Regions from separate parts of the Lactobacillus sp. ESL0263 genome, predicted to be linked through region 1. Evidence: predicted binding sites of a transcription regulator. Region 1 holds the regulator's gene; each other region holds the start of a gene.
The links. Region 1 encodes HrcA, which represses chaperone genes, less so after heat shock. Its sites were predicted from a motif close to TTAGCACTCNNNNNNNNNGAGTGCTAA; they were not measured.
Positions count from the first base shown of each region.

Region 1 (8,262 bases):
TTGCTTATTTTGTTAAACAATTTATTATTTAGAGTTTAAATCGTCATCATTCATTCGTAAGACAGCCATGAAAGCATCTTGTGGTACCTCTACACGACCAACGGCTTTCATTCGTTTCTTACCACGTTTTTGCTTATCTAATAACTTAGCACGACGGTCTGGGTCACCGGTGTGAATTTTCCAGGTAACGTCTTTTCGATAAGGCTTAATTGTAGCACGTGAAATAATTTTTGCACCAATTGCTCCTTGAATATCAACTTCAAAGTTTTGCCGCGGAATCAACTTCTTAAGCATAGAGGTCATCTGACGTGCACGATCTTGTGCCTCATCCCTATGCGCAATAAAACTCAATGCATCAATTACCTGCTTATTAAGCAAAATATCTATTTTAACTAAATCAGTTGCACGATATCCCGTAATTTCATAATCAAGTGAAGCATAACCTTTAGTCGAAGACTTCAAATCGTCAAAGAAGTCATAGATTATTTCAGCAAGTGGCATATTGTAAATCACATTGACACGGTATTTATCAAGATAATCCATTGTGACAAATTCACCGCGCTTACGTTGACAAAGTTCCATTACTGGTCCGACAAAATCGTTTGGAACCATTACTTCTGCCTTAACATAAGGTTCTTGAACTTCCTTATATTCTCCTGCTGATGGTAAATCGGCTGGATTATCAATTACTTTGGTTGAACCATCATTCATAATTGCATGATAATCAACCGAAGGCGCGGTCATAATTAAATCCAAATCAAATTCTTGTTCTAACCGTTCTTGAACCACATCCATGTGTAGTAAGCCTAGAAAACCACATCTAAATCCAAATCCCAAAGCAGTTGAAGTTTCTGGTTCAAATTCCAATGCAGCATCATTTAACTGCAGCTTTTGGAGAGCTTCTTTTAAGTCGTCATATTTAGCATTGTCAACTGGATACATACCAGAGTATACCATTGGTGGTATTTGACGATAGCCAGGAAGAGGTTCTGCAGTGGGGTGTTCAGCTGAAGTAATCGTATCACCCACTCGTGTCTCTCGAACAGATTTAATATTAGCCGTTAAGTAACCAACATCACCAGCAATCAATAAATCTTTTTTAACTGGATGAGGACTTGAGACACCAACTTCAGTAACTTCATACTCTTGATCGGTATTCATAATCTTAATCTGATCACCAGGTTTTACTGTTCCCTCTTCTATTCTAACGGAAAGAACTACGCCTCGATAATCATCATACTTTGAGTCAAAAATTAACGCTTTAAGAGGAGCCTCTAAATCACCTGACGGAGCAGGAATATCCTTTACGATCCGTTCGAGTAATTCGTCAATTCCCTGTCCAGTCTTACCAGAAACCTCGGCAGCGTCCGAAGCGTCTAGACCTAGCATTTCAGTGATCTCTTCCTTAGCCTGCTCTGGATTTGCGGAAGGTAAGTCAATTTTATTGATTACTGGCAAAATTTCTAAATCGTCATCAATTGCTAAATATGTATTAGCTAAAGTCTGTGCTTGAACACCCTGAGAAGCATCTACAACCAATAGTGCTCCTTCACAGGCGGCCAAAGAACGCGAAACCTCATAAGAGAAATCGACGTGACCTGGTGTATCAATTAAGTGGAAAATATAGTCTTCACCATTTTTTGCATGATACTTAATTTCTACAGAGTTCATTTTGATGGTAATACCACGTTGACGCTCAAGTGGCATGTCATCCAGCATTTGATTTTTTAATTGTCGCTCTGAAACTGTATCAGTCAGCTCTAAAATTCGATCAGCAATTGTTGATTTTCCGTGATCAATATGTGCCACAATAGAAAAATTGCGAATGTGTTCTTGATAATCTTGTAATTTTTTAATATCCATAAATTGCACCCTTTACTCTATCTTTCCTATTATAGCAAATTCGCTAAAAGGGATAAAACTTTTAATTGTGATCTCAGCTAATCTTTTAATCCCGCTTAAACAAAAAAGCAACAAGTTATTAAACTCATTGCTTTGATAGTTTATTGTAATTTATCTTTTAAGCGTTCAAAGAAACCCTTCTCCTGTGGAGTAATTGATCCTCCACCGGCTTTGACAAATTCAACCAGTGCTTCTCTTTGCTTTTCATTAATTGACTTAGGAATCTGAACCTGAACCGTGGTTACTTGGTCACCATTACCGTTGCCACGTAAGTATGGTACACCTTCACCATGTAAAGTGAACTTCTTATTTGGCTGAGTACCAGCTGGAATCTTCAACTTCTTTTCACCATGAACGGTTTTAACATTGATTTCATCACCCAAAGTAGCTTGTGCAAATGAAATCGGTACTGTTGTATAAATTGTGTTACCACTACGTTCAAATTCTTTTGAAGGCTTAATTCGATAACTGATGTATAGGTCCCCGTAAGGTCCACCATTTTTACCAGCTTCACCTTGACCTTCATAGCGCAATTGTTGGCCGTTATCAATACCTGCAGGAATATTAACTTCAATCGTATTCTTGCCATCAACAACACCATTACCATGACATGTCTGACATGGATGCTCAATAATTACACCACGGCCATGACACTTGTCACATGTTGTTTGTCTTCGTACAACACCAACTAAAGACTGTTGCGTAATGGTCATATAACCAGTTCCTTGACACTTGTCACATGTTGTTGGATGTGTTCCTTTTTCAGCACCACTACCCTGACAAGTTGAACAGATTTCGCTACGAGTATATGAAACCTGAGTCTTCTTACCAGTAATTGCATCCATAAAATCAATGGTTAAAGTATAATCTAAATCTTCGCCCCTAGTAGGTGCAGTTGGATCAACATGTTGCTGACGCGCACCATTACCAAAGATATCACCAAAAATATCGCTAAAGTCACCAAAACCACTGAAGTCACCATAGCCCTGACCTGCACCACCGCCAAAGCCGCCTTGACCATTTACACCAGCAGAACCAAATTGGTCATACTGTGCTCGCTTTTGCTGGTCATGAAGAACTTCATAAGCTTCATTAATTTTCTTATACTTTTCTTCAGCGCCTGGCTCATGGTTTATATCAGGGTGATACTTTTTAGCTAATTTACGGTAAGCAGAGTTGATTTCTTTATCACTGGCATCACGACTAACACCTAGCACGTCATAATAATCTTCTTGTGCCATCTAAAAGCTCCTTACTTTACAAAAGAAAAGAACTACTATTGCGGCAGTTCTTTTCTAATTTATTTAATTATAAACCCTTTACTTGTCTGGGTCTACTTTATGAAATTCACCTTCGTCAGCAGAACCACCTGTTGAATTGCCATCTTGTGAACCAGGGTTTTGAGGACCAGCTTGGCCTTCAGCACCTTGAGCACCACCATTAGCTTGGTAAAGCTTAACAGCCAAGTCTTGAGCAACCTTAGATAATTCATCCTTCTTGGTCTTCATTTCGTCCAAGTTGTTATCTTTTTGAGCCTTCTTTAAAGCTTCAAGAGCATCTTTGACTTTCTTAGTATCTTCTTCAGATACTTTATCCTTAACATCTTCCAAAGTCTTTTCAGTTGAGAAGATTAATTGGTCAACTTCGTTACGAAGATCAACTTCTTCTTTCTTCTTCTTGTCTTCTTCAGCATGCTCTTCAGCTTCTTTTTGCATCTTTTGAATTTCTTCATCAGACAAACCAGATGAACTCTTGATAGTAATCTTTTGTTCCTTACCAGTACCCATATCCTTAGCAGATACATTAACGATACCGTTCTTGTCGATATCGAAAGTAACTTGAATTTGAGGAACACCACGAGGAGCTGCAGGAATATCTGTTAATTCAAAACGACCTAAAGTCTTGTCATCTGCAGCCATTGGACGTTCACCTTGTAAAACATGAACATCTACGGCTGGTTGATTATCAGCAGCTGTTGAGAAGATTTGGCTCTTTGAAGTTGGGATTGTTGTGTTCTTTTCGATCAACTTAGTGAAGACACCACCCATGGTTTCAATACCAAGTGAAAGTGGAGTAACATCAAGTAAAACAACATCCTTAACGTCACCTGAAATGACACCACCTTGAATTGCGGCACCTAAGGCAACAGCTTCATCAGGATTAATTGAGTGATCAGGGTCTTTGCCAGCCCATCTCTTTACAGCTTCTTGAACAGCTGGAATACGAGTTGAACCACCATTTAAGATAACTTTGTCAATGTCATTTACAGTTAAATCTGCATCCTTTAAGGCATTATCAAATGGAATCTTTGTACGATCAACCAAATCAGCAGTTAATTCATCAAATTTAGCACGAGTTAAGTCTGTTTCAAGGTGAAGTGGACCTGATTCGCCTGCTGAAATGAATGGAAGTGAGATGTGAGTTGAAGATACTCCAGATAAGTCTTTCTTAGCTTTTTCAGCAGCATCCTTTAGACGTTGCAAAGCCATCTTATCTTTAGAAAGATCAATACCATTTTCATCCTTAAAGTTTTGAACTAGCCAATCGATAATCTTGTTATCAAAGTCGTCACCACCAAGGTTAGTATCACCGTTTGTTGACAATACTTGGAAGACGCCATCACCCAATTGCAAAACTGAAACATCGAAAGTACCACCACCAAGGTCGTATACTAAAACTTTTTCATCTTCTGCATCTTTATCAAGACCATAAGCAAGTGAAGAAGCAGTAGGCTCGTTGATGATTCTCTTAACATCTAAACCAGCAATTTTACCAGCATCCTTAGTTGCTTGACGTTGAGCATCATTGAAGTATGCAGGAACTGTAATAACAGCTTCAGTAACCTTTTCACCTAAGTAGTCTTCAGCAAACTTCTTAATGTATTGCAAAATCATTGCTGAAATTTCTTGAGGAGTATAAGCCTTATCACCAATTTTAACTTTGTAGTCAGCTTCACCCATGTGGCGCTTGATTGATGAAATTGTGTTTGGGTTGGTAATTGCTTGTCTCTTAGCAACTTCACCAACTTGAATTTCACCATCTTTAAAAGCAACAACAGATGGAGTAGTACGGTTACCTTCTGGGTTAGTAATTATCTTAGGTTCTTTTCCTTCAAGAACTGCAACTGCTGAGTTAGTAGTTCCTAAGTCAATACCGATAACTTTTGACATTAATAATCATCCTTTCAATTATTGAGCAACAACAACCATTGCTGGTCTTAATGTGCGATCTTTATATAAATATCCCTTTTGTAGAACCTGAACGACGTGATCTTTTTGATCATCAGATTCAGCTGCAACAGTCTGAACTGCTTGATGTAAGTTCGGATCAAACTGTGCTTTTTCAGCATCAATTTCACTAATTCCATGATCCTTCATGGCTTTAACAAGCGCATCCAAAGTCATTTGAACACCCTTTTTAAGTTGACGCGAAGCCTCATCATCTACCTTGGTTTCCAATGCTCTTTCTAAATTATCCATCGCTGGTAAAATATCTTTAGCTAAGGATTGTGATTCATACTTAATCAATTGGGCACGTTCATTGTTGTAGCGATTTTGCATATTCTGCATTTCCGCTTGACTACGAAGGTACTTGTCTTCTAGTTCTTTTTGTTCTTCTTTTATTTTTGCTAATTCTGTTTCAAGCTTTTTTGAAGTCTCAGGTTTCTTACTTTTATCTGTAGTATTAGCCTTTGTATCAGACTTTTTTTCTTCAGCTTTAATTTGATCTTTGTTTAGATCTTTTTCACTAGCATATTTTTCTTTACTCACGGCTAACCTCCTTTATTTGAATCTACCATAATACTCAAGTAGTTTCTTAGCAAGTTCATTTCTAAAATATTCCAAAAGACCAATTACTTGCGAATATGGCATATTGTTAGGACCAAGTAAAGCAATTACGCCTTTACCATGTGAACCAACACTATATTCCGCAGTGAGCAGGCTATAGTCCTTAAGTAAATCACTTGGCAAATCTGAACCCAAACTAACACGAATTGGATACTTACCACTGTCTGAGTTCATACATTGATCAACCATATCTGAAATCAAATCATTGTGATCAATTAACTCATAAACAGAGCGTAAACTTGAGACATCATCCAAAGAAGTATTATTAAGTAAATTAATCTGACCATCAACATACATTTGCTCACTTGTAGCATCTTTAATGACGTCTTCAACCAACTCAAGTAAGTCACTTGCATGAGAATTAGCAAGCTTCTTACCCAAAGTTCGATTAAGCAAAGATGATGTAACCTCATTTAGCGTTTTGCCAATTAACTCATCGTTAATCATTCGGACTGCTTTTTCAATTTCATCACCACTGATGTTACGTGGCAAGTTATAAACTTGGTTGTGAACATCACCATCACTAGTAACTAAAATTGCCATCACTTGTCTATTAATTAAAGAGACAATTCTAAAACCAGTTATTGTGATATCATTGTTTTCTGGCCCTTCTGCAAAAGCTGTGTAATTAGTCAAATCAGATAAAATCTTTGCTGCTTCTTGAACAATTTCATTAACTTGATGAAATGGTTGATCAAGTTGACTAACAATTCTCTTGTAAACAGAGGATGGTATCTTAAGTGGCTCAAGCAAGTTGTCTAAATAGTACCGATAACCGTCCATCGACGGAATTCGTCCACTTGAAAGATGTGTTTTTTCAAGAAGACCCTTATCTTCAAGCGCAGCCATTTCATTTCGAATTGTCGCACTTGAGACTTTCATCGGTAACTGATTCATCACTGTTTTTGAGCCAACAGGATCATGCGTCTGAGTAAAATCATTAATAATTGTTTTTAAAATTAATTCTTGACGTTCGGTCAACATAAATATCGCCCTCACTTTTAGCACTCATACTTTTTTGGTGCTAACAATTATTATGATACTAGCTTTTAGCAGAATGTCAAGTTGAGTGCTAATTTTTTCGCAATTAATTTTAACTTGAATTACTGTTTAACTAAAATTAACTTTGCTGAGCAAAATAAGCCTTAATTTCGGTCTCGTCTGCTTCCATTTGTTTCTTTAAATCATCCAAATTAGCAAATTTAATCTCACCACGTGTATACTTGTACCATTTGATAGCCACTTTTTTGCCATAGGCTTCTTCATCAAAGCCAAATAAATTTGATTCAATTAAAACTTTTTTTCCATCGCCGATAGTTACATTGTATCCAACACTAGTCATTGAATCATACCAATGTCCATCAATCTTTGTTTTTGTGGCATAAACACCAATTTTTGGAATTACCTTACTATCTTGCCATACCAAATTTACAGTTGGAAAACCTAGTTTATGACCGTTGCGCAATCCATGACCAATTTTTCCAGACATCATATATGGACAGCCGAGAAGTTCGCTAGCTAGTTCCATGTCTCCATTAACAATGGCTTTTTTTATTTCAGTAGAACCAATTTTTTGGCCATCATATGATTGCTGCGGCACATTGACGATATCAAACCTTCCTTTAGCAAACTTAGGAAAATTTTTCATATTTGCTACGTCTTTTGGACCATATGTATAATCAAATCCAGCAACGACTGTATCTGTGTTAAGTTTTATAATAATTTCGTCAACAAATTGTTGAGGATTTAACTTACCAAAAGCATCACTAAAATGCATTACCAAAAGATAATCAACATTCAGTTTTTCCATCTTGTGTGCTTTTTCGTCTATGCTATCAATATAGCTAACATCTGCTTTTTGATAAACTGACTTTGGATGATGGTCAAATGTCATCACTGCAAGAGGAAGCTTTTTCTCTGTTGCTTTTTCTCTGGCAGTTCTAATTAAATGTTGATGACCACGATGTACACCATCAAAAAAGCCCAAAGAAAGTACGATCTTAGTAGAAAAAATTTTTTCCTTAATTGGATAAGTTAACTGGATAATCTGCACAATAAAGCCTTCATTTCATTCTATTGGTTTTGTAATAACATTAAAAACGGATGATACATAAGGTCATCCTTTTCGTATATTGCTTTAATTCTATTATTGTACCTTAACGCAACTTTTTTTGCATTCGTTTTCAAAACTATTGCATTACCATTTTTCACCTTAAGCCATTGCTGATCATTCAAGTTGATACTTTCATAATCCTTGAAAAAGGCATCAATTGGTTGAATAAAATCGGCAATCTTTTCAGGTGCATTAATTACTTCATCCAATTTAACTGCTTGGCTCAAATCAAAACCTGAGCTAGCCGTTCTTCTCAATGATTCCATAACTGCAGGAACATTCAATTCAGTTTTAAGATCGTTGACCAAAGATCTCACGTAAGTGCCCTTACTACATTCAATCTGAAAATCAAAAGTTTCTTCACCTTTTTCCATATCAAAGGTTGGATCATTTTTAATA
Region 1 is NZ_REHL01000004.1:616,255-624,516, forward strand. Features, by position in the region: gene lepA (translation elongation factor 4) at 25-1,863, opposite strand; gene dnaJ (molecular chaperone DnaJ) at 2,004-3,143, opposite strand; gene dnaK (molecular chaperone DnaK) at 3,222-5,072, opposite strand; gene grpE (nucleotide exchange factor GrpE) at 5,091-5,672, opposite strand; gene hrcA (heat-inducible transcriptional repressor HrcA) at 5,685-6,734, opposite strand; gene ribF (riboflavin biosynthesis protein RibF) at 6,871-7,803, opposite strand; gene truB (tRNA pseudouridine(55) synthase TruB) at 7,824-8,262, opposite strand, start outside.

Region 2 (8,262 bases), on a different contig from region 1:
TAGTGCTTCCTTAATTTGATTGGAATTTAAATGATCAATGAGATAAGCCTTTAAAGCAGCGTTGGTCAGGTCATCTAAGTCAGTTCCGGTAATCTGAAGATACTTTTCTGCCAGTTTTTCTACTTTTCCATTTAATTCAATTTTTTTCCTACTCATTTTTCCACCTTCTAGTAATCGTTTCTATTATAACATTTTCGCTAGGTTGCAAGACGGCAAATTAATCATTTGCTGCCACACTTAAAAAATTGAAGCCCTTAGACAATTGGAGTAATATTTTAATTCAAAGAGATACAACAAAGTAGGACTTGCTCAATGATTAACTTATCTACTAAAACTATATTAAAAATCAGGCAGTGGTCATTTTTCCGCGCCGCGCAAAGAACTCTGGTGATGTTAATGCCAATTGCTGTGATTGGAACATATTTTAATCTTTTTAATGATTTAATTTTTTCACCGGATGGCCTAATTTATAATATCTTTGGCCTAGATAAGATCATGACAGACCATTTTTGGTATGCAGGCTCGTTTGTTTGTCGTGGCATGATTGAAGTAACCTTTGGCGTTTTTGGTATTTACGCCAGCTTTTTTATGGCGCGATACACGGCGCGAATCTACCACAAAGATTCTACAATGTCGGGAATCGCTGCGGTTTTAATCATGCTTTTTTGCTCATATGCAACAAGCAATAGTCGGCCAAGACATGGCTCTTTTACAGGTGGTTTTTTACAAATAAATGCACTTTTTATTGCGTTGCTTGTTGGATTTGGTGTAGGGCAAATTTTTCATTTATGCGGTAAAAATTATCAGCAAGTGGAAAATGAGGACACGAAGTGGCTACGAAGGCGAGTTTGGAACGCGGCCTTGCCATTTATGATATCCATTGCTTTTGGAATTTTGCTCGGGATTGCTCGCTATGAGTTACAAATAAAGGTGCTTGATACGGCAAGCTTTAGTGAATTAGTTGGTCGAATGCAAACAACTAATAATTTGGCAGAAGTTTTGTTTTTGTCGGCAATAACGACACTCTTGAACTGGATGGGCATCGGCTATCCACTTCACGCACTTTCCGGTACGACGAGCAATGCATATACAGCCGAAAACTTGACCTATGCTTTTCAGAACGGTAGCTCTTGGAATGTGCCTTACAAATTTCTAGGTAGTTCTCTAATCAGAACATATGGCACGATGGGCGGTGCCAGTGTGATTTTAGCAATTATTGTTGTTTTGCTTATGCGGCGCACGCAAGAAAACAATAAAACCAGTGTTGCCATTGCAAAAATCAATTTGTTACCGGTAGCGTTTGGCTCAAGCTTAGGTTTTTCGGCAGGCTTACCGGTAATGCTTAATCCGCTCTTTGTTCTACCTAGTGTCATTATTCCATTGGTTAATATGGCGTTGGCTGGACTAGCGATTAGTCTACATATGATTCCAGTGTGCGTTTATCCAATATTGAAAGGAACGCCTGGAGTGTTGCTTTCCTTTTTTGGCACTAATGGCAATTGGGGGACTTTATGGTTTACTATTGCGCTTTTTGTACTCGATGTTTGTATTATGTGGCCGATTATGAAAATTAATGAACAGGTTGAGGAAATGTTAAAAGCTGGGAAAGGAAGTCAGTTCTAATGCAGGTACGAAAGAACCCTAATTTTAAATGGCTGCTGATGCTAGTGGCGTTGTTAGTAGTGATTGCTATTCCCAGTTATTATTGGATGAAAAAGGAGAATAATGCGCACGCAGAGCGGAGTCGCTCGATGATGTCCCCAGTCATCATGGTACCCGGCTCAAGTGCCACAACTGAGCGCTTTAATGAACTAATTGATCAGCTGAACAAAACGACAATGAATGAGCATAGCGTTCTCAAAGTTACTGTTTCACGTGAAGCAAAATTATCGTATAGTGGGTCGATTAATAAGAATGATCAGGAACCGATAATCATTATTGGCTTTGCGAATAATAAAGACGGTTATGCCAATATTAAAAAACAGGCTTTTTGGCTAGACGTTGCCTTTACGTCTTTGATGCAAAATTATAAATTTAATAATTTTAAGGCGTTTGGACATTCAAATGGTGGTCTTATTTGGACATACTGGTTAGAACATTACTATGCACAGTATTCTGATGATGTAAGGATTAAGCGGTTGATGACGTTGGGAACGCCTTACAATTTTACTGAAAATAACATCAATAACCGTACACAGATGCTAGCTGATTTTATTAAAAACCGTACAGCACTTCCGGAAAACTTGAAAGTCTACTCGTTATCTGGTGGCAAAAGCTATGAATCAGATGGAATTGTGCCAGAAACTAGTGTTGCCGCAGGTAAGTTTATTTTTCAAAAACAGGTCAAATCTTACACGGCAATGACGGTCACTGGCGAAAAGGCAGACCACTCGGATTTGCCACAAAATAAACAGGTAATACAAGCCATTCGGGAGTATTTGCTAAAAAAACCTGATCGACCTGGGAGACCAGAAAAAAATTTAAAGCCAAGAAGAAGGAGAAGTAATCGATGAAATATCATGAACAGCCAACTAAGATTGAAGTTATCGGTGGCAAAGTTAATAACTTAAAGAATATTAATGTTGATATCCCACTACATAAATTCGTGGCAATCTCAGGCTTGAGCGGTTCGGGGAAATCGAGTCTCGCAATGGGGATTCTTTACTCAGAGGGGGCACGACGTTATCTCGATTCACTTGCAGCTTATACTAAAAGGCGGATTAGTCAGGTCGGTAGGGCACAGGTTGATGAAGTGCGTCATATTCCTTCTGCACTTGCTTTGCGCCAGCGCCCAACTGTTCCTGGTGTTCGGTCAACCGTGGGCACAGTAACAGAGGTTTTTAACGTCCTACGTTTGATTTTTTCACGCTTGGGCTCACCTGTATGTCCTAATGGGCATAGATTAGCGCCAACCATTAAAATTGCTGAAGCGATGGACTTAACTGGAGAGGCAATGGGACGTGTTACTTGTCCAACCTGCGGTGTTCAGTTTTATGCTTTTAGTGCTGAAGACTTTGCTTTTAACTCAGATGGTGCATGTCAAAAGTGTCAGGGGTTAGGAACCGTTGAACAAATTGACGATGATAAGATTATTGCAGATGAAAATCTATCATTGGAAAATGGCGCAGTTGCCACATGGCAAATCCCCGGAAGAAATTGGATGTGGCGCATTGCCCGTGAGCTAGGTGTTCGGACAGATGTTCCATATAAAGAATTGTCCGAGGATGAAAAAGAAATTGTTTTACACGGTGAGGAACGGAAAATACCAGTTGATATTCCAACTTCGACTGGGCGAGTTTATCACCTCGACGCACTTTATGAAAATGCCTATAACGCTGTCGCGAATTCACGCAAAACGACTAAGTCTGAACGCGGCTTAGAAAGAATCAACTCTTTTTATCGTTTCAAGCCTTGTCCACGCTGTCACGGCTATCGGGTTGATCCAAGTCGCTGGAATCAGTTGGTGGCAGGGAAGAACATTATCGAGGCCGAACAACTTACGCTGGGTGAGTTAGCAGACTATTTAAAGAAAATTATGGCATGGCTTCCAGCAGACATGCATGATTTAGCTGAAAACTTAACTGGTGAACTGATGCATCAGGTTAAACCATTACTAAAATTGGGTCTAGACTACTTAAGCTTAGATCGTCAAGCTAATAGCTTATCTACTGGTGAATTGCAACGGATTCAGCTTGGTCGGACCTTGAGGACAGAGACGACAGGAGTGCTCTATGTTTTGGACGAGCCATCTGTCGGACTGCATCCAGATAATGTTGCTGGCTTAATTGAGGTCTTCCATGAGCTCGTCAACCAAGGTAATTCGCTTGTTGTTGTTGACCATGAAACTTCTATTATTGAGGCAGCTGATTGGATAATTGAAATTGGTCCTGGTTCGGGTTCAGAAGGTGGTCAAATAATTGCGCAAGGAACCCCGAAAGAAATTGAGCAAACTAATGCTTCATTAATAGGGCAATATTTAACTGGGGATGCACCGTTATATGTAAGAAAAAGTGCTAAACCTGATGATCTTTTTAAAGATGGCACAATTGCTTTAACTGTTAATAAGCGCTTCAACTTGAAAGATGTCCATGCTGAGATACCAGTTGGACGCCTTACTTCTGTTACAGGTTTTTCCGGTGCTGGAAAAACGACTTTGATTCTAGACTCACTTTTACCCGCTCTAAAGGCTGAAAAAGAAGGTAGTGTTAAGCCTGAGTGGGTGACTAGGCTTACAAGCAATGGCATCAAAAATGTGATCAGCGTCGACTCGTCACCTGTTGGTAAAAACCAACGTTCCACGGTAGCAACATACACAGACATTATGGATAACTTACGTAAGTTATTTGCCCAGCAGCCGCTCGCTAAAAAGTTGAAATATCGTGCCTCCCATTTTTCATATAATAATAAAGAAGGAGCATGTCCGTCATGTGGAGGAACTGGGGTAATTTCACTTGATATTCAGTATTTACCGGACATGGTGGAGACATGTTCTGTATGCGGTGGCCACCGTTTTAATCAGGACGTTTTAAGGGTTAAATGGCATGATTTAAGTATTGCGGACGTGCTGGACTATTCAGTTGATGATGCATTGAAAGAAAATCTTTTTGGGGATGAACCAAAAATTGCTAAGACAATTGAAACTCTGCATGATATGGGCTTAGGATACCTTCACTTAGGAGAATCAACGCCAGCATTATCAGGTGGAGAAGCGCAACGATTGAAATTAACCAGCCATATTCACCACCAACAAAAAGGCAGCCTCTTTGTTTTCGATGAGCCAACCGTGGGCTTGCATCCAAGTGACGTTAGAACGTTGCTGCAGGTTTTTCAAAAATTGTTAGACCAGCATGCAACAATCATTACAATTACACATGACCTCGATATTATGGCTAATAGTGATTATATGATTGACATGGGTCCGCGTGGCGGATTGAACGGTGGAAAGATAATTGCCTGTGGGACACCTGTGGATATTTCACACCAGAAAGATAGTTTAACGGCAAAATATTTGCGTGAGCACATAAATTTATATCAAAAATAACCCAAAATCTATGCCTTGTAGTAGTCGAAAAAGCGATTATTGCAAGGTTTTTTGCTACAAAATAAATTTCACAAATAAAATGTGGAAAAGTTTTGCAAAAAGGTTGCATTCTGTGGATAACCTGTTAGAATATTATATGTAAGCAATTAGCAGTCGAAGACGTCGAGTGCTAATTACAAATTTTATCCTATAAAGGGGTGCATATTTATGGCATATTTTGACAACGAATTTGATAATTTATTTAACGAACTTAACAACTCTTTCTTTAACGATGATAATAATGGCTCTATCCCAGTTCACTATTCAAGCATGAACATTTCTCCACAAGGAATTAATCAGAGCGAACAAATGCCTGGTCAACCAAAAAAGGAGAAACCAATTGGTATTGACTTGGTTGAACAAGCTAAAAACAATAAATACGATCCGGTAATCGGTCGTGATGAGCAAATCCAAGAAGTAATAGAAATTTTGAGTAGACGTAAGAAGAACAATCCAGTTTTGGTAGGTCCTGCGGGAGTTGGTAAAACTGCAATTGTTGAAGGTCTAGCTCAAAAGATTGCTCAAGGTGATGTTCCTGACAAGATGAAGGACAAGCACATTATTGCAATTAATATTAATGACATGGTTGCAGGCTCAAGTCTACGTGGTAGTTTTGAAGAGCGCCTGAAGAAAGTCATTGACGAAGCAAAGAAGAATCCTAACATCATCTTGTTTATCGATGAAATTCATAACATTGTTGGTGCTGGTTCAACAGATTCTGAAAACAATAGTGGTGATGCCGCAAACATTTTGAAACCTGCTTTGGCAAGTGGCGACTTAAACTTAATCGGTGCAACTACAACAGGGGAATACCGCAGAATCGAAAACGATGCTGCTCTAGCACGTCGTTTCCAACCAGTTCAAGTTCCAGAACCTTCAACTGATGTAACTGTTAAAATCCTGGAAGGGTTAAAGAAGAAATATGAAGACTATCACCACGTTAAATACAGTGACAGTGCTTTGCGTTTAGCAGTTGAATTGTCACAACGGTATATTCAGGGACGTTATTTACCTGACAAAGCAATCGACTTAATGGATGAAGCCGGTGCTAAAAAAGGTCTCGACAGCGTTCCAAGTGATGAAGCCACTCTGAAAAAGAGAATTAGCAGTCTTGAAAGAGAGAAAGCAGAAGCAGCTAAAAATGAAGACTATGCAAAGGCAAGCGACTTGAAGAAGAGAATTGAAAAACTTCAAGAACAGGCCGAGCATATTGATGAAACTGCAACACCAAAGGTAACTGATCAAGATATCTACGCTTTAATTGAAGCTAAGACCAAGATTCCAATGAGCGAATTGCATGCTAACGAAAGTCAAAAGAATCTCAACTTGGCTGAAAAATTGAAGAAAGCTGTTATTGATCAGGACAATGCTGTTGATGTTATTACTGATGCAATTGCTCGTAAGCAAGTCTTCAAAGATAACAATCGTCCTACTGGTTCATTCTTACTAACTGGACCAACTGGAGTGGGCAAGACAGAACTGGCTAAGCAACTTGCTATTCAATTATTTGGTGGTGAAGATCATCTAATTCGACTTGATATGTCAGAATATCAAGATCAAATGGCAGTTAACAAGTTAATTGGTTCTGCACCTGGCTACGTTGGTTACGGTGAAGGCGGTCAATTAACTGAAAAAGTTCGCCACCAACCTTACAGCTTAATTCTGTTCGATGAAATAGAGAAAGCTAACCCACAAGTCTTCAACGCATTATTGCAGATTATGGATGATGGACGTTTAACAGATGCTCAAGGCAGAACTGTTTCCTTCAAGGACACAATTCTAATCATGACCTCAAACGCTGGTTACTCTGACAACTTGTTAAAAGATGGCAAAGTGGATCACGATAAGATGATTAAGGCCTTAGAAGCATACTTCAGACCAGAATTTTTGAACAGATTAGACGCAATTGTGCCATTTAATTCATTGACTGAAGCTGACATGACTAAGATCATCGACATTTACCTAAAGAAGATGTCACATGTTTTGGCAAAGAAAGATGTCAAAGTTGAAGTTTCTGATGATGCTAAAGCTTACTTCGCTGAAAAAGGGTATGACAAGAAATTTGGTGCACGTCCTCTTCGTCGAGTAGTTGAACAAGACATGGAGACGCCAATCGCTAAATTATTGCTAAAAGAGCCTGATACCAAAGAAGTTAAATTTACTGCTGATGATAAGCATGTTTATCTCAATGATGAAGTAATTTTAGATATTGAGCCAAAAGCTGATTCAAAAGATGAGCAAGCTGAAGCTGAAGAAACAAAAGAATAATCGTTGCTTAAAAGTCATTCCGAAAGGAATGGCTTTTTTGCTATATAAACTTTTTTACAAGTAAATAGGGTGGTGTTTCACGTGTGACATTTTTGACGAAGAGACTCTTAGAATTAATCCTTGGAAAGCTGTTGACAGTAGCAAAATTATGGTTTACATTAGTTAACAATTAAATAATAATTAAAAGTTAAAAAGAAATTTTTAACTGAAGTTTTTAAGGAAAAAGTAGGAGCATTGCTATGAAACAAAAAGTAGAAGACCTTGACTGGAAAAATTTAGGCTTTGTTTATCGCGATTTACCATATCGTTATGAAGCTAAATATAAAGACGGCGAGTGGCAAGAGGGAAAATTGATTGAAGATTCTACTCTTGCTCTTTCCGAAGGTGCAGAAATTTTGCACTACGGTCAAGAAATTTTTGAAGGACTGAAGGCTTATCGTAGAGAAGACGGTAAGATTAACTTGTTTCGTCCCGATGAAAATGCGCATCGATTTGCATTATCTGCTGAGCGTTTGGCAATGCCACCATTTCCAGAAGATCGTTTTGTTGAAGCTGTTAAGCAAGTAGTTTTGGCAAACAAGGAGTATGTGCCACCTTATGATAGTGGCGCAACACTTTATTTACGTCCCTTTATGATTGGGACATCCAATGTTTTGGGTGTTCAGGCAGCCAATGAATATACCTTCCGCATTTTTGCTGTTCCGGTTGGCGCTTATATTAAGGGGCTTAACCCAGCAGATTATATTGTTAGTGAATATGACCGTGCTGCTTATGCTGGTACGGGTCAAGCAAAGACCTCTGGTAACTATGCCAGCAGTTTGCTGCCATCAGTTGAGGCTCATAAAAATGGCTTTGCGGATTGTTTATACCTTGATCCACGAGAGCACAAATATGTTGATGAATTTGGTGGCGCT
Region 2 is NZ_REHL01000006.1:437,024-445,285, reverse strand. Features, by position in the region: gene F5ESL0263_RS08405 (hypothetical protein) at 1-156, opposite strand, end outside; gene F5ESL0263_RS08400 (PTS sugar transporter subunit IIC) at 313-1,623, shown strand; gene F5ESL0263_RS08395 (alpha/beta hydrolase) at 1,623-2,513, shown strand; gene F5ESL0263_RS08390 (excinuclease ABC subunit UvrA) at 2,510-5,041, shown strand; gene F5ESL0263_RS08385 (ATP-dependent Clp protease ATP-binding subunit) at 5,249-7,348, shown strand; gene F5ESL0263_RS08380 (branched-chain amino acid aminotransferase) at 7,588-8,262, shown strand, end outside.
Region 2: a site for HrcA is predicted at 5,188-5,214, ahead of F5ESL0263_RS08385 (ATP-dependent Clp protease ATP-binding subunit). Genes of this name have one in related genera too.

Region 3 (8,262 bases), on a different contig from region 1:
GAAGAAAAAGTTTTAACTTTACAGGCACGTGGCTTTTCTAATCCAACACCTAGGACAACTTTGCATCATATTTCTAAAAAAAGAATTGACTATTTGTTAGATATAATGCTTGGTTTGATCTTAATTATTTTTGTTATTTGGGGAGGAAAGATTTTATGAGTTTACTAGAATTGCAACATATAAGTTATCGCTATCCGTTAACCCCAGAACTTACGGTTAAAGATCTATCACTAAAGGTTGAGCCAGGTGAAGTACTAGGTATTGTTGGCGGTAATGGTTCTGGCAAAACGACTATTTGTAATATCATGCGTGGTTTTATTCCTAGTTTTTATAAGGGAGAGCTTGAAGGAAAAGTTGTTTTTGAAGAGCAACCGCTGGATACCTCTAATCTTGGCAGCTTAGCACAAAAAATTGGTTATGCTTTTCAAAATCCTTTCACACAAATAACAGGTGTCAAATATTCAGTCTATGATGAGATAGGCTATGGCTTGGAAAATTTGTCTGTTCCTAGAGAAGAAGCTAATAATAAAATTGAACAGGTAATAGAGCTGCTAAACTTGCAAAAAATACGTAATCAAAATCCGTATGATTTGTCAGGTGGGCAAAAGCAAATGGTGGCTTTGGCATCAGTTATTGTATTAGATCCCGAATTGATTATTTTGGATGAGCCTACTTCGCAACTGGATCCTAGTTCGACATTAGCTGTATATGATATTGTTAAGAACTTGAAAGAGCAGGGGAAGACAATCATTATTGTTGATCATAAGGTTGATTTGTTAGCACAGATTTGTGATGAAATTGCTGTGATTCAGGATGGACAACTTGCACTTAAAGGTGAGACACATCATGTTTTTAGCGATAAAAAAGTGATAGAAGCAGGTGGACAGTTGCCAGAAGTATCCGACTTTTACTTACAAGTACATCCGGAAGCAAAAAAGGTTCCAGTTACGATTGATGAAGCATATAAAATGTTAAAGGAAGCTAAAGTATGAGCTATTTAAGTCTGCAGGATGTCTGCTATTCGTATGATGATGAACATAATGCGGTTGAAAATGTCAGTTTAGATCTTGAACTGGGTGAAGCGGTAGCTATTATCGGACAAAATGGTGCCGGTAAAACTACGACTGTAAAAATGATGAATGGTTTAATTAGACCTAGTAAGGGTCGGGTTTTACTTGATGGCAATGATACTAACGGAATTAGTGTTGCAAAATTGTCTCAGCATGTTGGCTATGTATTTCAAAACCCTGATGAACAAATTTTTCAGGATTCAGTTGAAAAGGAAATAGCATTTTCGCTCAAAAAGCAAAAGTTGTCACCGGTTGAAATAGACACCAGAGTGAAGGATGCTGCCACACTCTGTCATTTGGACAAAAAACTAGATGAACATCCATATAATTTGCCATATTCGCAAAGAAAGTTTGTCACAATTGCAGCAATTATTGCGATGGATCCTGAAATAATGATATTTGATGAGCCAACCGCTGGACAGGATCATAGTTCGATTGTGCGCTTGAATAAAATCATCAAGAAACTAACTAGCATGAATAAACTGGTAATTACAATTACGCACGACATGAGTTTTGTCGTTAATAACTTTGAGCATGTCATAGTTTTTGCACAGGCACACAAACAAAAAGAAGGCTCACCTGCGGAGATTTTTAGTGATGAAGCTCTCTTACGCAAAAGTAAATTAGAGCCGCCAGTAATTGCTCAACTTGCTCAAAAGCTTGGATTTGACGAGGCTTTAACAATTGAAGATTTAGTAAGAGCCGTAAATTGATGAATATTTTATACGACTGTGATCCTGGTCAAGATGATGCAATGGCATTATTAACTGCTCTAGGTAATCCTGATAAGGTGAAAATTCTATGTGTATCTACTGTTGGTGGAAACCAGGACATTAACTTAGTAACTCAAAATGCAGGTCATTTGCTTGCGTTTTGTGAGCAACAAATTCCTCTAGTTAAAGGGCAGGCGGGACCACTGCTTAATCAATTGCGCGCACAACCAGAAGCTCATGGGAAAACGGGGATGGATGGCTCTGGTAATTTAGATAAATACAATTATCCAGTTAGAAAAGATAATGCGATTTTGTTTATGGCAGACATATTGAAAAAGCAACCAGAAAAGGTGACTATTGTTGCTACAGGGCCGCTAACCAATATTGCTTTGTTAATAAAAACTTTTCCTGAAGCATTAGCTAAAATTGTTAAAATAGTTGTTATGGGCGGTGGCATAGACCATGGTAATGTTACTAAATTAGCTGAATTCAATATTTGGACAGATCCTGAAGCAGCACAGATTGTCTTTGATTCACCGCTAGAAGTGGTTATGGCTGGCTTAGATGTAACAGAAAAAACAACTATTACTAAAAAGCAGATAGCGAGTCTTCAAGCTGGTGGTTCTGTATCTAAATTAGCAGGTAATTTACTACGTTTTTATCAAAAATCCGGTGAACAATTTGGTTTCATAGACTCACCGGTACATGATTTGGTTGCAATGGAATATGCAATTTGGCCAGAATTGTTTGAAACAGTTCCAGCTAATATCAAAATTAGTACTGATCACGGAGATACATATGGTCAAACCTATATCGCTAGTGAAACAAGTGACAATAAGGGGACTGAAAATGTACTGATTAAAAGAATGAAAGTAGATCTATTTTTTGCTCTTTTACAAAAAAGTTTGCTGTTTCTAGACCAAAAATTAGACAGCTAAAACTAAAAATTATTGATCTGATTAAATGTTGATTTAGACAAAAAAAGACGAAATTCATAATTGAATTTCGTCTTTTTATATCTATCAACCAGCTTAAGCGATTGAGTCCCAAGCAGGAAGATCTGTAATTGGGCCTTCTGCCAAGGCAAGTTGTTCAGAAGTTAAGTACTTCTTGTGTACGACAACTTCGTAGACATAGTCCTTGAACCAGTCATTATTCATAACGAAGAAGCCCTTGTCCCCGTTTTGTTCGCCCCATGAGTTTTCAACTTTCCATTGACGAATATGACCGTTATCTTCATCAACACCAACTAGCGTCATAGCGTGAGTAGCTGAACCAGCACCAGTACGCAATCTGTCAGCCTTAGACATTGTTAAATCAACGCCAAACAACTCGTTGAATTTGTATAGATTGTTATCAAGGTAACCTGCCTTACGGTCACTTTGTATACCAACATCATTACCAAACCAAACAGCTTCGCCGTCTTTTAATTGGTTAACTGCGTAAGTTTCCAAAAACTCCATTGGCAAGTTTAGGAACTTGATTCGGCAGACACCTTCAACGTTGTCAGCGAATGGTAAGCCGTAGAGCTTGTTGTATTCATGATCAGGTGCATTTGTTAATACAACGTAGTCATCAAAGTCAACATCGCCCATGTACTTGTGCAAAAATTCGAGTGGAGTTAAGTCTTTATCTAAGTGATATTTCTTATCGTCATCACGATATTCCAAATCGAATTTCTTTGGTGGTTCACCAACGGCAATTGCTGTCATTTGGTAAACTTCACCTAAAAATTGTTCACGTGCTTTTTCGACTTCTTCGTCTTTTCCTTCTTGCTTTAATTTACGCAAAACCAAAGCGTCTTTCTTCAACTTGTCACCTAAAGCCTTACCCAAGGCACTGGTGTTATTAGCGTTGAAGCTTTCAGGCATTGCATAAGAAGGTACAACACCGTATTTTTCAATCAAAGCAGCTCCCATGTGGAAATGACCACCATCTTGACCGGCACCTTCTAAAATAGCTCTAACTGTCCGTGAGTTGAGGGGCTTGTCTGCTGTGTCCAAAATGTTGTCATAAAAAATGTTTGCACGCTCGATTTTGTCCCAGAAGAAGTTGTAACTTTGTGAGAAAGTAAAATTCTTACAGTTATGCTTTTTACCAAAGTTGTGGCGCAAAATATTTAGTGTGGCGAATTCCCAACAACGACCAGATTGACGCTGATTAGTAACATTTTCTGTGTCTAATTCTGTAGAGAAAACACGAGTTAGTTCACCTTGTACACGTTCATTGTAAGCAGCAGCTAACACACCACTTTTTTGAGTTGCACGTGCAACTACTTGATTTTTAGGGTTTTGATTAAAATTGTCCGTAAACTTTTCTAGTTCCTGGACAGTAACTTGATGTCCCATAGATAATTCTCCTTTTTTAATCTAATTTTAAATTACTTTCTATTTTAATCTAAAAGAAAAGTGGGTTCAATAGCTGAACCCACTTTAGAGAATTATTTGTATTGGCAACTTATCTAGAACTTCTTGCAATTAAAATATAAATAAGCTAATCAATTTGAATTGAATTATCACTTTGATCAGAACTTTGTTTTGGTAAAGTAATAGTCAATACACCATTATCATACTTTGCACTGATCTCACTTGCAACTACATTTGGTAATCTAAAGCTACGAGAAATGTGACCATCGATTCTTTCACGATGAATAAGGCTGTTGTCCTTGGACATATCTTTAAATGATTTTCTTGAGCCTGAAACGCTTAAAATACCATTATTGTAGCTTAGATTGATATTGCTCTTATCCATTCCTGGCATATCAACTTTAATCACATATTCTTTATCGTTTTCAATTACATCTGATTGCATTAATTTGGCAACATTAGTATCGTCAAAAAACTTTCTAGGAAGATCAAACCAATCATTCATTGCATCAAATAAGTCATTACGACGATTCATCATATCATTTGCCATAATTTAAAACTTCCTTCCAATTTTTTTGTTTTCAATTTAGTTAAATATGTAAGTGAAGACTTCCATTTCTTCCTTACAATTAATATTATAGTACCATTATTCGAAAAGTGAACAACTTTTTAGCACTTTTCTTTGCCGAGTGCTAAAAATCGAAGCGAAATGCTGATATATCAAGGAAAAAACTTGTGGAAAATTTTTATAAAAAAGTAAAAAAGGAGATAAAACTTTGGTTTATTATCAGAAAATGACGCCAACAGGCTACCAAAAAATTGAAGAGGAAATTGCTCGTTTAAAAAAGGACCGACCAAGACGAATCAAAATTTTGCAGGAGGCCCGATCACTTGGTGATTTATCGGAAAATACCGAGTATACAGAGGCTAAGAGAGACTTGGGGCACCTGCAAAGTCGTTTGCGCTACCTTGAAAAGCAATTGAAGTATGCTGAAGTAATTGAAAAGAACGATGATGGCAAAGTTGATTTAGGTAAAACAGTAACGCTTCGTTTTGATGATGATGAAGAAACAGAAAAGTATCAGATCGTTGGACGAATGGAAGCTGATATTGCCGAAGGCAAAATTTCCTTTGACTCACCTTTGGGTCAGGCGATAAATAAAAAAGAAGCTGGCGCAGTAGTAAATGTGGCAGCCCCTGCGGGTGAGTACCAAGTGACAATTCTTGCAGTCGAATAAAAAATTCTTGCCTAACCGAACTTGCGTTTGTATAATTTATAATACAAACAAGAGTTCGGAATGGAAGTGGTAAAAAATGTATGATTATCGTTATGAACCTCATAATGTTGTGTTTATGATTGATAATAAATCGTTTTTTGCTAGCTGCGAAGCAATTGAATTAGGTCTTAATCCAATGAAGGCGGTATTGGCAGTTGCGTCTCATCAGCAAGATGAGGAAAGTTACGGTTCTGGCTTAATCATGGCTGCTTCGCCCTTAGCTAAGGCAAAATATGGTCTAAATAATGTAATGCGGGTTCGTGATGTTCCTAGCAAAAAAGAGGCACCTGACTTAATTTTGGTGCCTCCGCATATGAACTTATATATTAAGCGCAGTACGCAGATACTTGAAATCTTTCGTCAATTTGCGGCTGATGAAGATATTCATCCCTATTCCATTGATGAAAGCATGATTGACATGACAAAATCGTGGCATCTATTTGGCGACGATCCATATTTAGTTGCACGTAAGATACAGCTCGAAATCAAAAATAAACTTGGTTTCTATACCACATGTGGAATAGGGGAAAATCCCTTATTGGCTAAATTATCAATGGATATCTCAGCTAAGCATCGTCACTCAATGATTGACTATTGGCACTACATTGATGTTCCTGATACTATCTGGCAGATTAAAGACATGGAAGAAGTCTGTGGCATTGGCAAACGCACAGCAAAGCATTTGCGCCGGCTTAACATTAATAATATGTATGAACTAGCACATTCAGATCCTGCAATTCTAAAAAAAGAGTTTGGCGTAATGGGCGAGCAGTTATTTGCAATGAGTTGGGGTGTTGACCGAAGCATTATTAGAGAACGGTATTTTCCCAAAATGAAGAACTATGGCAATTCGCAAATTTTGACCAGAGATTATACGGATCAGCGTGAAATAGAGATTGTCTTGCGTGAAATTAGTGAACAAGTGGCAGCTCGGATTAGATCACATAAGGTGCAGACGGGATGCATTAGCCTAATGGTGAACTTTTCAAAATATCGGCTTAAGGGCAAACGGAAAGGCTTTAACGTTCAGCAAAAAGTTTGTCCAACTAATGATAATGATGCAATTGCAGCAGAAGTGCTTGCCCTTTTTCGCAAAAACTGGCATGGAGAAAGGGTTCGTGCCTTAGGTGTGAGTTGTGGCGACTTGCATCCCGATAATTACCAACAATTAACCTTTTTTGTGCAACCAGGTCAACAGATTAAAAAGAAAAAAATTGATCAAACGGTTGATCAAATAAGACAAAAATATGGTTTTACAAGCTTAGTCAAGGCGTCAAGCCTGCTTCATGGTGCAACCGCAATTAAGCGTAGTAGCTTAGTTGGTGGCCATAATGGCGGTAATGCTTATGATTAGTGCTTAGTTTTTCTTAAGTGAAAAATGGTGCTGGTGTTTCATAAAGTAGTCTTTTTTTGCTATAATATGAACTTTGTAGGGTACACAAAGAGATAGGGGTAATTGATAGTGAATACACCAGCATCAAGACAGGGTAACCTAATACGCTATATTTTCTATTTAATTGGTTATTTGATGGTTGCCGGCGCGTTCAAACTGGTTACGATGAATTCACCAATTCACATCTGGGATTTGATTTTGTTTATAACCATTTCTTTGATGGTGTTGCTATTTTTTATTTACCGGTTTAATCGCGAGCAACGCTTTTTCGATAGAAGCTATTCTGGGTCCTGGCTTAATAACTTTGGCTTAATTATTGCTTCAACAATTGTTATAACAGTCTTACGCATTTTTGTTTCATGGCTACAATCAACTGGAAAATTAAAAATGTATCATTTTCAGATTGCTTATTTGCAACATGAATCGACTTTAGCTTATTGGTTTCTCGTATTGGCGTTGGGTGTGGTTATACCAGTTTTGCAGGAATTTTTGATTACTGGTTTCTTGTTCAATTACGCTTTTCGTAAAAATACAGTGATGACAGCAGTTTTGGGTATTATTGTTTCAGGCATTTTGTTTAGTTTGTTAAACTGGCAAGATTCAATTGCGCTTTTGCTAGTTAATGCACTTTTTGGCGCAATATTTGCATGGTCGTATCTGCATACCCAGACCATTTGGATGCCAATCTACTTAGCGGTCCTAAATAGCGTAATTCTAATTATTATGACTTAAGCAGAATAACATAAAACAAAAAGGCAACGATGTTCAATCGTTGCCTTTTTCTTGTTAAGCGGATAGCGTGAATCGAACCCGCATCTTCAGCTTGGGAAGCTAACGTTCTACCATTAAACTATACCCGCATTACTCAAATAGTTTACCATGTTTCCTTTTTGAAACCAAGCACAGATTTGGTAATTAGCTTATGAAGAAGTTGGGGTACTTTAAAAAGATATTTACTGACGTTGAGGTAGTTTGGCACTTGTGAGCTGAAATTGACTACGATCAACGAGGGATGAAAAGTCTTGAAAGAGCCATTGGCGTAGTTCACTAGGTTTGATCACTAACGGCATTCGATCGTGCACTTTGGCATATTCTGCTGACGGCTGCGTAGTTACCATTGAAAAATGGTCTTTTTGATAGATTCCGGCAATCAGCGTTAATGGCTCATTAGCAGTTTGAAAATAGTAGCGTTCGTGATATTCATGGCTGTTAGTAGCAACATAAGTTTCATGACTGGATTCAAAAAACTGACTAGCAATAATGATGCACCGATATTTAGCAAAGGAAGAATCCCACATTGACTTCTTTTGCTCAAAAAAGCGTTCAACGCGAGCGTTAAAAAGCACCTTTTGGTGGGCAAATGGACTAGGGTAACCCCAAGCTTTTGGCTGGAGCTGAAGCTGATCATTTTGGTATAGCAGCACTGAAGCGGTCCCTTTTGGA
Region 3 is NZ_REHL01000006.1:187,231-195,492, reverse strand. Features, by position in the region: gene F5ESL0263_RS07290 (energy-coupling factor transporter transmembrane component T) at 1-159, shown strand, start outside; gene F5ESL0263_RS07285 (energy-coupling factor ABC transporter ATP-binding protein) at 156-992, shown strand; gene F5ESL0263_RS07280 (energy-coupling factor ABC transporter ATP-binding protein) at 989-1,783, shown strand; gene F5ESL0263_RS07275 (nucleoside hydrolase) at 1,783-2,721, shown strand; gene F5ESL0263_RS07270 (C1 family peptidase) at 2,815-4,131, opposite strand; gene F5ESL0263_RS07265 (Hsp20/alpha crystallin family protein) at 4,277-4,699, opposite strand; gene greA (transcription elongation factor GreA) at 4,926-5,387, shown strand; gene F5ESL0263_RS07255 (nucleotidyltransferase) at 5,464-6,780, shown strand; gene F5ESL0263_RS07250 (CPBP family intramembrane glutamic endopeptidase) at 6,889-7,551, shown strand; tRNA gene F5ESL0263_RS07245 (tRNA-Gly) at 7,609-7,679, opposite strand; gene F5ESL0263_RS07240 (SOS response-associated peptidase family protein) at 7,773-8,262, opposite strand, start outside.
Region 3: a site for HrcA is predicted at 4,819-4,845, ahead of F5ESL0263_RS07265 (Hsp20/alpha crystallin family protein). Genes of this name have one in related genera too.

Region 4 (8,262 bases), on a different contig from region 1:
GCAGTTTTATTAGTTTAGAAGTGCGAATTGACAATGAAAACGCCAAAAAGCTCTATCAGGCTTTAGGCTTTACAGTTAAGTTAGTTCGTCCAAATTATTATCAAGACGTGCATAAAGATGGATTGAATATGGTGCTGGATTTAACAACACAAAAGAAAGGGATTGACTTTGGATAGTAAAAAAGATATCCGTATTTTGGCATATGAAAGCTCATGTGATGAGACTTCAACTTCAGTTGTCAAAAATGGTCGCGAAATTGAAAGTTTAATTGTTGCTACGCAAATTAAAAGCCACCAGCGTTTTGGTGGTGTTGTGCCGGAAGTGGCAAGTCGCCACCATATTGAAGTAATTAGTCAAATTACTAAAGAAGCTTTGGCTGAAGCTAATGCTACTTGGAATGATATTGATGCCATTGCTGTAACTTATGGTCCAGGATTGGTTGGTGCGTTGCTAATTGGTGTTAGTGCTGCTAAAGCTGCTTCAATGGCAACAGGGTTACCTTTGATTGGTGTCGACCATATCATGGGTCATATTATGGCAGCCCAATTAACAGATGAAATTATTTATCCTGCATTGGCACTTCAAGTCTCTGGCGGTCATACTGAAATTGTTCTTTTGAAAGACCCAACTCATTTTAGAATTGTTGGTGACACAAGAGATGACGCTGCAGGGGAAGCATACGACAAGATTGGACGCGTTCTTGGTGTTAATTATCCGGCTGGTAAAACTATTGATGATTGGGCACATCAGGGTAAAGATACATTCAATTTTCCACGTGCAATGATGGAAGACGACGATTATGATTTTTCGTTTTCTGGATTAAAGAGTGCGTTTATTAACACCTGTCACCATGCGGATCAGATTCATCAAGAATTAAATAAATATGATTTGGCGGCTAGTTTTCAAGCTGCGGTGGTTGATGTTTTAGCTCATAAAACAATCAGGGCAATCAAGCAGTATCAACCGAAAACCTTCATTATGGGTGGGGGTGTTGCTGCTAATTTAGGTTTACGTGATCGAATGGAAGCTGAAATTGCTAATCTACCAGAGAATTTAACTCCTAAAGTTATTTTGCCAAGTCTAAAATTATGTGGTGACAATGCAGCAATGATAGGTGCTGCTGCCTATAATCTCTATAACGAAGGTAAATTTTCAGATTTAACTTTAAATGCAGATCCTTCGCTCGAATTACCTTACGCAACAGAAATGTTAAAGTAAAAACAAAAAGACTCAACTTTTAAGGTTGAGTCTTTTTTAATGGTTAATATTCGTGATAAAAAGCAACTAATTCACCTTGATCGCAAGATGTAAAGCCATTTTTTTCATAAAAGGCACGTGTCTTAGGTTCTTCCATTGTCAAAAGCACTTGTTGGCGTATGTGACGAAATTCTTTACATACTTTATTAATCAATGTTGAGCCAATTCCCTGGTTTTGATACGCAGGTAAAACCAGTAAGTCTTGAATATAAATAATAGTCAAGCCATCACCAACGACACGAATTAAGCCGATTAGTTGATCATGATTGAATGCGCCAAGCACATAAAGTGAATTATGGACAGCTTGCTGAAGTAGTTCAGGTTTTTCTGTATATGAAGTCCAGCCTACACTTTGATACAAGTTAATTAGCTGTTTTAGATTAATATTCTTATCGGTTAAAAAATTCATTTTGTCCTCCTTAATTTATTTACAAATTAAAGAGCAATACGTAATTTCTCCATTTCATAACCTCGCTTTTTAATTAATGGTATTAGGTAACCTTCATTTTATGAAAAGTAGGTCTAAAAGACAAGATGCTTGAGAACTTAATTAGCTATTCAGTATTTAAAGTTGAAATGTTAAACTAGTTATTTATAAAACTAGTGGAGGATGTATTTATGCAACACAATTATGTGGCTTTTAGCCAGGCAGATGTTTTTACCCAAATACCTTATCAGGGTAATCCGGTCGCAGTAATTATTGATGGTGACAAGTTTAGCGATGATGAAATGCAAAAAATAGCGAATTGGACCAACCTTTCGGAAACCACATTTTTATGTTCGCCAACGAATCCTGCTGCTGATTATCGTTTACGTATTTTTACCCCTAAAGAAGAGCTATCCTTTGCAGGTCACCCAACGATTGGCTCAGCAAAAGTGGCATTGAATAATGGACTAAAGCCTCAGCATCCTGAATACTTAGTGCAAGAATGTGCTAAAGGATTGGTGCCAGTTTATATGAAGCAAGACAAACTATTCTTTGCCTTACCTGAACCTGAAGTAAAACCAATTCCATCAGATTTATTAGAAGCAATTGCTCAGGCTCTAGGGCTCCCAAATATTCATTCAATTAAGTTAGCTAAGGTAGTTGACGTTGGAGCCGTTTGGTACACTTTATATCTTGATACGGTTGAAACTGTTCTCAGTCTAAATCCAGACGATCGCCAACTAGTGTCATTATTGCCAAAAGGCACCTCAGGTGTAACTGTTTTTGCCTTGACAGATGGAAAAACGGAAGTTGAAGTTCGGTCGTTTGCACCAGCACAGGGTGTGCATGAAGATCCTGTTTGTGGGAGTGGGAATGGTGCAGTAGCAGTTTTGGTTAAAGAAGAGCAGCTATTAGCAAAATCTCACTATCTTGCTAGTCAAGGCCAAAAATGTGGGCGCTCCGGGTTAATTGAAGTTGACTTAGATAATCAGGGTCAAATTCTAATTGGCGGACAAGCTGTTGAGTGTATTAAAGGTCAAATTGCGCTGCCAGAACGGTAAAAAAAGACATTGCAGGTTTATGCAATGTCTTTTAGTTTATTCAAAATCATCTAATGCAGTGAGAGCTGTTTCCCAGTCATCATTTGCCTTGTCTAATTCGGTTTGAATGTCTGTTAATTTTTCTTGAAGTGGTCCAAGCTTATCAAAATTAGTAGCAATTTCAGGGTCAGCCATTTCAGTTTGAATTTCTTCTTGCTGTTTTTCAAGTTGATCGATTTTTGCTTCAGCAGCTTCTACTTCACGTTGCAACTTCCGTTTTTGTGAATCGCGCTGCTTTTGTTCTTGATAAGAAAGCTTATTGGTTGATTCATCAGAAGGATTTTCCATTTCTGTTTCATTTTGCTTAACAGGAGCCGCAACCGCAGTATCTGCCGTTTTAGCTTTTTCGTTAAGGTAATATGTGTAATCACCTTCATAAACTTTGGCATGCTGGTCTTTAACTTCAACGATTTTGTTGGATAATTGATTAATAAAGTAACGGTCATGTGAAACGAACAGTAAGGTGCCATCAAACTTTTGTAAGGCTTGTTCAAGCACTTCCTTAGCTTCTAAGTCTAAGTGGTTAGTAGGCTCATCCATTAGCAGAAAGTTGTTGTGTTCCAGAGACAAGACTGTCAGAGTCAGTCTAGCTTTCTGTCCACCTGAAAGTTGCCCGACTGTCTTATCAATGTCTTTAGCCGTAAAAAGAAAACTTGCTAGAATTGAACGTACATCCCGTTCGGGCATTGTTTTATGGCGATCCCAAATTGTATCAAGCACCGTCTTGGTCGGATCAAGCAGTTGTAATTCTTGATCATAATAACCGATGTCAAGAGAGGCACCATACTTGATCGAACCACCCTTTGGCTTTAATTCCTTCATGACAGTTTTAAGTAGGGTAGATTTACCAACTCCGTTAGGGCCAATTACTGCAACACGATCGCCCTTGTTAACTTGCAAGGAAATATCTTCGACCATGGTTTTTGTTGGATAGCCAATGGTTAAGTCACGTAAAATTAATACTTCTTTTCCGGAAGGGCGTTCACTTCTAAAGTTAATTTGAACCTTGTTTTTATGTTTAGGTGGAGTGATCCGTTCCATTTTTTCTAGTTGCTTACGTCGACTTTGGGCACGCCTAGTGGTTTTAGCTCTGGCAATATTCTTTTGAATGAATTCCTCATCCTTTTTGATTTTTTCTTGTTGTCGCTCGTAAGCCTCTTCTTGCTGCATGTTGCGTAACTCACGCTCAGCAACATAGTTAGAGTAGTTTCCCTTAAAAACAGTTAGTTTACCAAATTGTAATTCAAAAATTTGGTTAGCCAAATGATCTAAAAAGTACTGGTCGTGGGAAACAACCAAGATAGCACCAGAATAGCTCTTTAGATAGGTTTCTAACCAGTCCAAAGTATCTAAATCAAGATAGTTGGTAGGCTCATCGAGCAAAAGTAGGGGTGGCTTACGTAACAACAGTTTAACGAAAGCTAATCTAGTTTTTTCACCACCCGAAAGACTACCAATTGTTTTTGTCCATGTTGATTCAGGAAAATTAAAACCATTTAGAATACTCTTAATATCAGACTGATAAGTGTAACCGCCTTGTTGTTCAAAGTTAAATTGAAGCTGATCATACTGTTTAAGCAGCTGCTTATCTTCGGGATGAGCGGCAATTTTTTCCTGCAGAGTATGAATATTCTGGCTCATTTGAATTAGCGTAGCAAAAACAGTCAACATTTCATCCCAAATGTTGTTTTCTTCGTTTAAGCCATTTTCCTGTGCAATATAGCCAACGTCGATGTCTTTATTAATCGTGAATTCGCCATGTGTAGCTTCTTCTTCACCGGTCATAATTTTTAATAGGGTAGTTTTACCAACCCCATTTGGTCCCACTAGACCAATTCGTGCATTTGAATCAATTGAAAAATTGACGTTCTTAAATAGTGTAGTAGCGCCAAATTGTTTCTCTAAGTTGTGTCCTTGTGCAATTATCATAATTTTTCACCTAAAAACTATTTTAGCATACACTGCAGTGCGATAGTGGACGGATTATTGAAGGGAGGCAAAAACGAAGTTAGTGAAGATCTGGTAATTATCAATTTGTTAAGGAATGTGCAAATGAATTTTTACTAGGTCAAGATTTTTTAAGAGAAAAACTGAAATTAGCCCCTTTTTTATTAATTCAAGATTGTGAAAAAAACATTTGCAAATGCTATCAATTTATAGGTAAAATAATACTAATTGATGAGCTAATTCACAAATAACTCTTAGGCAAAATAAGTTGGAGGCTTTTAAAATGGAAAAAATCAAAATACCGACTGCGACTGCGAAAAGATTACCGTTATATTATCGCTATTTAATTATTTTAAATGAGGCAGGTAAGGAAAAAGTTTCGTCGACTGAATTATCAGAAGCTGTTCAAGTAGATAGTGCTTCAATTAGACGTGACTTTTCATATTTTGGTGCTTTGGGTAAGCGTGGCTATGGATATGATGTAAAGAGTCTGCTTACTTTTTTCAAAAAGATTCTTAATCAAGATACTCTAACTAATGTTGCCTTAGTCGGTGTTGGTAATTTAGGACATGCGCTTCTTAACTATAATTTTAAGCGGAGTAACAATATCCGTATTTCCTGTGCCTTTGATATTGACCCTAAGATTACTGGTAAAATTTTGAGCGGTGTGCCAGTTTACGAGATGAGCGAGTTGAAGAAACAATTAAGTGACCAGCAAATTACTATTGCCATTTTGACTGTTCCATCTGATTCTGCCCAAAGAACTGCTGATGATATGGTAGAGGCTGGCATTAAGGGGATCATGAACTTTACCCCTATTCGCTTATCTGCTCCAACTGGTGTAAGAATTCAGAATGTGGACTTAGCAACTGAACTACAAACATTGATTTACTTCCTTGACTCAGATAAGGGTAAGGATAATCAGTAACAAACCCAATAATATCAACGTTTTAAGCAAATTAGCACTTTGATGAAAAAAGTGCTAATTTTTTCTTGCTTTTTTTTGGAAAAGGGGTTATTATCATATTTGTAAGTTAGCACTTGGGTAATAGGAGTGCTAACCGACAAGTAAATAAAAATGAAATTAAACAATAGGAGGGACAAACGTGTTACAACCAATTGGTGATCGCGTGATCGTAAAAGTTAAAGAAGAAGAAGAAAAAACTGTAGGCGGAATCGTCCTTGCTTCAAATGCAAAAGAAAAGCCAACAGAAGGTGAAGTTGTTGCAGTTGGTGAAGGCAGTTATGCTGACAACGGCGACAAGATTCCAATGTCTGTCAATAAGGGCGACGTTGTTCTTTACGACAAGTATTCTGGCACTAATGTTGAATACGAAGGCGAAAAATTCTTAGTCCTTCATGAAAAAGATATTTTAGCAATTGTTAAGTAATCTAAGGAGCGGATATTATGGCAAAAGACATTAAATTTTCAGAAAAAGCAAGACGTTCCCTATTAAAGGGTGTTGATAAATTAGCTGATACTGTTAAAGCAACTATCGGTCCTAAGGGTAGAAATGTTGTTTTGGAACAATCATACGGCAACCCAGAGATTACTAACGATGGTGTGACAATTGCTAAGTCAATTGAATTAAAAGATCACTACGAAAACATGGGTGCTAAGTTAGTAGCTGAAGCAGCACAAAAGACTAACGATATTGCCGGTGATGGTACTACTACTGCAGTTGTTTTAACTCAAGCAATTATCCGTGAAGGAATGAAGAACGTTACTGCTGGTGCTAACCCTGTAGGTGTTCGTCGTGGTATTGAAAAAGCAACTAACGCAGTTGTTGATGAATTACACAAGATTAGCCACACAGTTTCTTCAAAAGATCAAATTGCTCAAGTTGCTTCAGTTTCTTCAGCTTCAAAAGAAGTTGGTGATTTAATTGCTGACGCAATGGAAAAAGTTGGTAATGACGGTGTTATTACCATTGAAGATTCACGTGGTATCGAAACTGAATTATCTGTTGTTGAAGGTATGCAATTTGACCGTGGTTACTTATCACAATATATGGTAACTGACAACGACAAGATGGAAGCTGACTTAGACAACCCTTACGTTTTGATTACTGACAAGAAGATTTCTAACATTCAAGATATCCTACCTTTGTTGCAAGAAATCGTTCAACAAGGTAAATCATTATTGATTATTGCTGATGACGTTTCTGGTGAAGCTCTTCCAACTTTAGTATTGAACAAGATTCGTGGTACTTTCAATGTTGTAGCTGTTAAGGCTCCTGGTTTTGGTGACCGTCGTAAGGAACAATTACAAGATATTGCTGCTCTTACTGGTGGTACAGTAATTACCGAAGACCTTGGTCTTGAATTAAAGGACACTACAATTGCTCAATTAGGTCAAGCACGTCGTATCACTGTAACTAAGGACTCAACTACTATTGTTGATGGTGCTGGTTCAGAAGATGCTATCAAAGAACGTGAAGATTCAATCAGAAAGCAAATTGCTGATACTACTTCAGACTTTGACAAGAAGAAGTTACAAGAGCGTCTTGCTAAGTTAACTGGTGGTGTAGCTGTTATTCATGTCGGTGCTGCAACTGAAACCGAATTGAAAGAACGTAGATACCGTATTGAAGATGCATTGAACTCAACTCGTGCTGCTGTTGACGAAGGTTACGTAGCAGGTGGTGGTACTGCTTTAGTTGATGTTGAAGATGCAGTTAAGGGCCTTAAGGGTGACAATGCAGATGAACAAACAGGTATCAACATTGTTTTACGTGCTTTAAGTGCTCCAGTTCGCCAAATTGCTGAAAACGCTGGTGAAGATGGTTCAGTTATCTTGAACAAACTTGAGAGTCAAGATCCTGAAGTTGGTTACAACGCAGCTACTGACAAGTGGGAAAACATGGTTGAATCTGGTATTATCGATCCAACTAAGGTTACTCGTACTGCATTACAAAATGCTGCTTCAATTGCTGCTTTATTATTAACTACTGAAGCAGTTGTTGCAGAAATCCCAGAAGACAAGCCTGCAGCTGATCCTAACGCTGCTGGTGCCGGCGCTCCTGGTATGATGTAATAATTATTTTGCTGATTCAAAAGAGTCGTTCAATTGAGCGACTCTTTTTTTATTGCTGAGTTTTAGCTTTTCCTCTTAGCTTTCTCAAAAAGCGTTTATGAGAAAGTTAAAAAAGATAATAATATTAATATGTCTGCTTGTATTATATTTTGTCACAAGAAAGGAAAGCTGATGGGATATTTATGCTTACTTGGCGTTCTAGTGATCGTTGTAGGTTTTATTCTAGGAGTAGACACAGTTGCTGTTGTTGTGATTTCTGCTTTGGTATCAGTCTTAGTATCAAGAATTGATTTTGTTTTTACGAATTTAATGGTGCGTTCGGTTGGATCTGCCGGAATTCTGCCACAATTATTAGCAACATTGGGAACTGTTTTCACTGTCTCTGGTGTTGGTCAAGCAACTTCAAAAGCAATTTCTGGACTATTGGTAACCATCTATTAGGTGTTATTCTATACTGTGTAGCAATAGCAGCAAACTTTAACACTTTGCCGGTT
Region 4 is NZ_REHL01000005.1:13,773-22,034, reverse strand. Features, by position in the region: gene rimI (ribosomal protein S18-alanine N-acetyltransferase) at 1-176, shown strand, start outside; gene tsaD (tRNA (adenosine(37)-N6)-threonylcarbamoyltransferase complex transferase subunit TsaD) at 169-1,218, shown strand; gene F5ESL0263_RS06070 (GNAT family N-acetyltransferase) at 1,262-1,666, opposite strand; gene F5ESL0263_RS06065 (PhzF family phenazine biosynthesis protein) at 1,876-2,745, shown strand; gene F5ESL0263_RS06060 (ABC-F family ATP-binding cassette domain-containing protein) at 2,782-4,713, opposite strand; gene F5ESL0263_RS06055 (redox-sensing transcriptional repressor Rex) at 5,015-5,659, shown strand; gene groES (co-chaperone GroES) at 5,838-6,122, shown strand; gene groL (chaperonin GroEL) at 6,140-7,768, shown strand; gene F5ESL0263_RS08775 (5-oxoproline transporter, DUF979 family subunit) at 7,940-8,209, shown strand.
Region 4: a site for HrcA is predicted at 5,766-5,792, ahead of groES (co-chaperone GroES). Genes of this name have one in related genera too.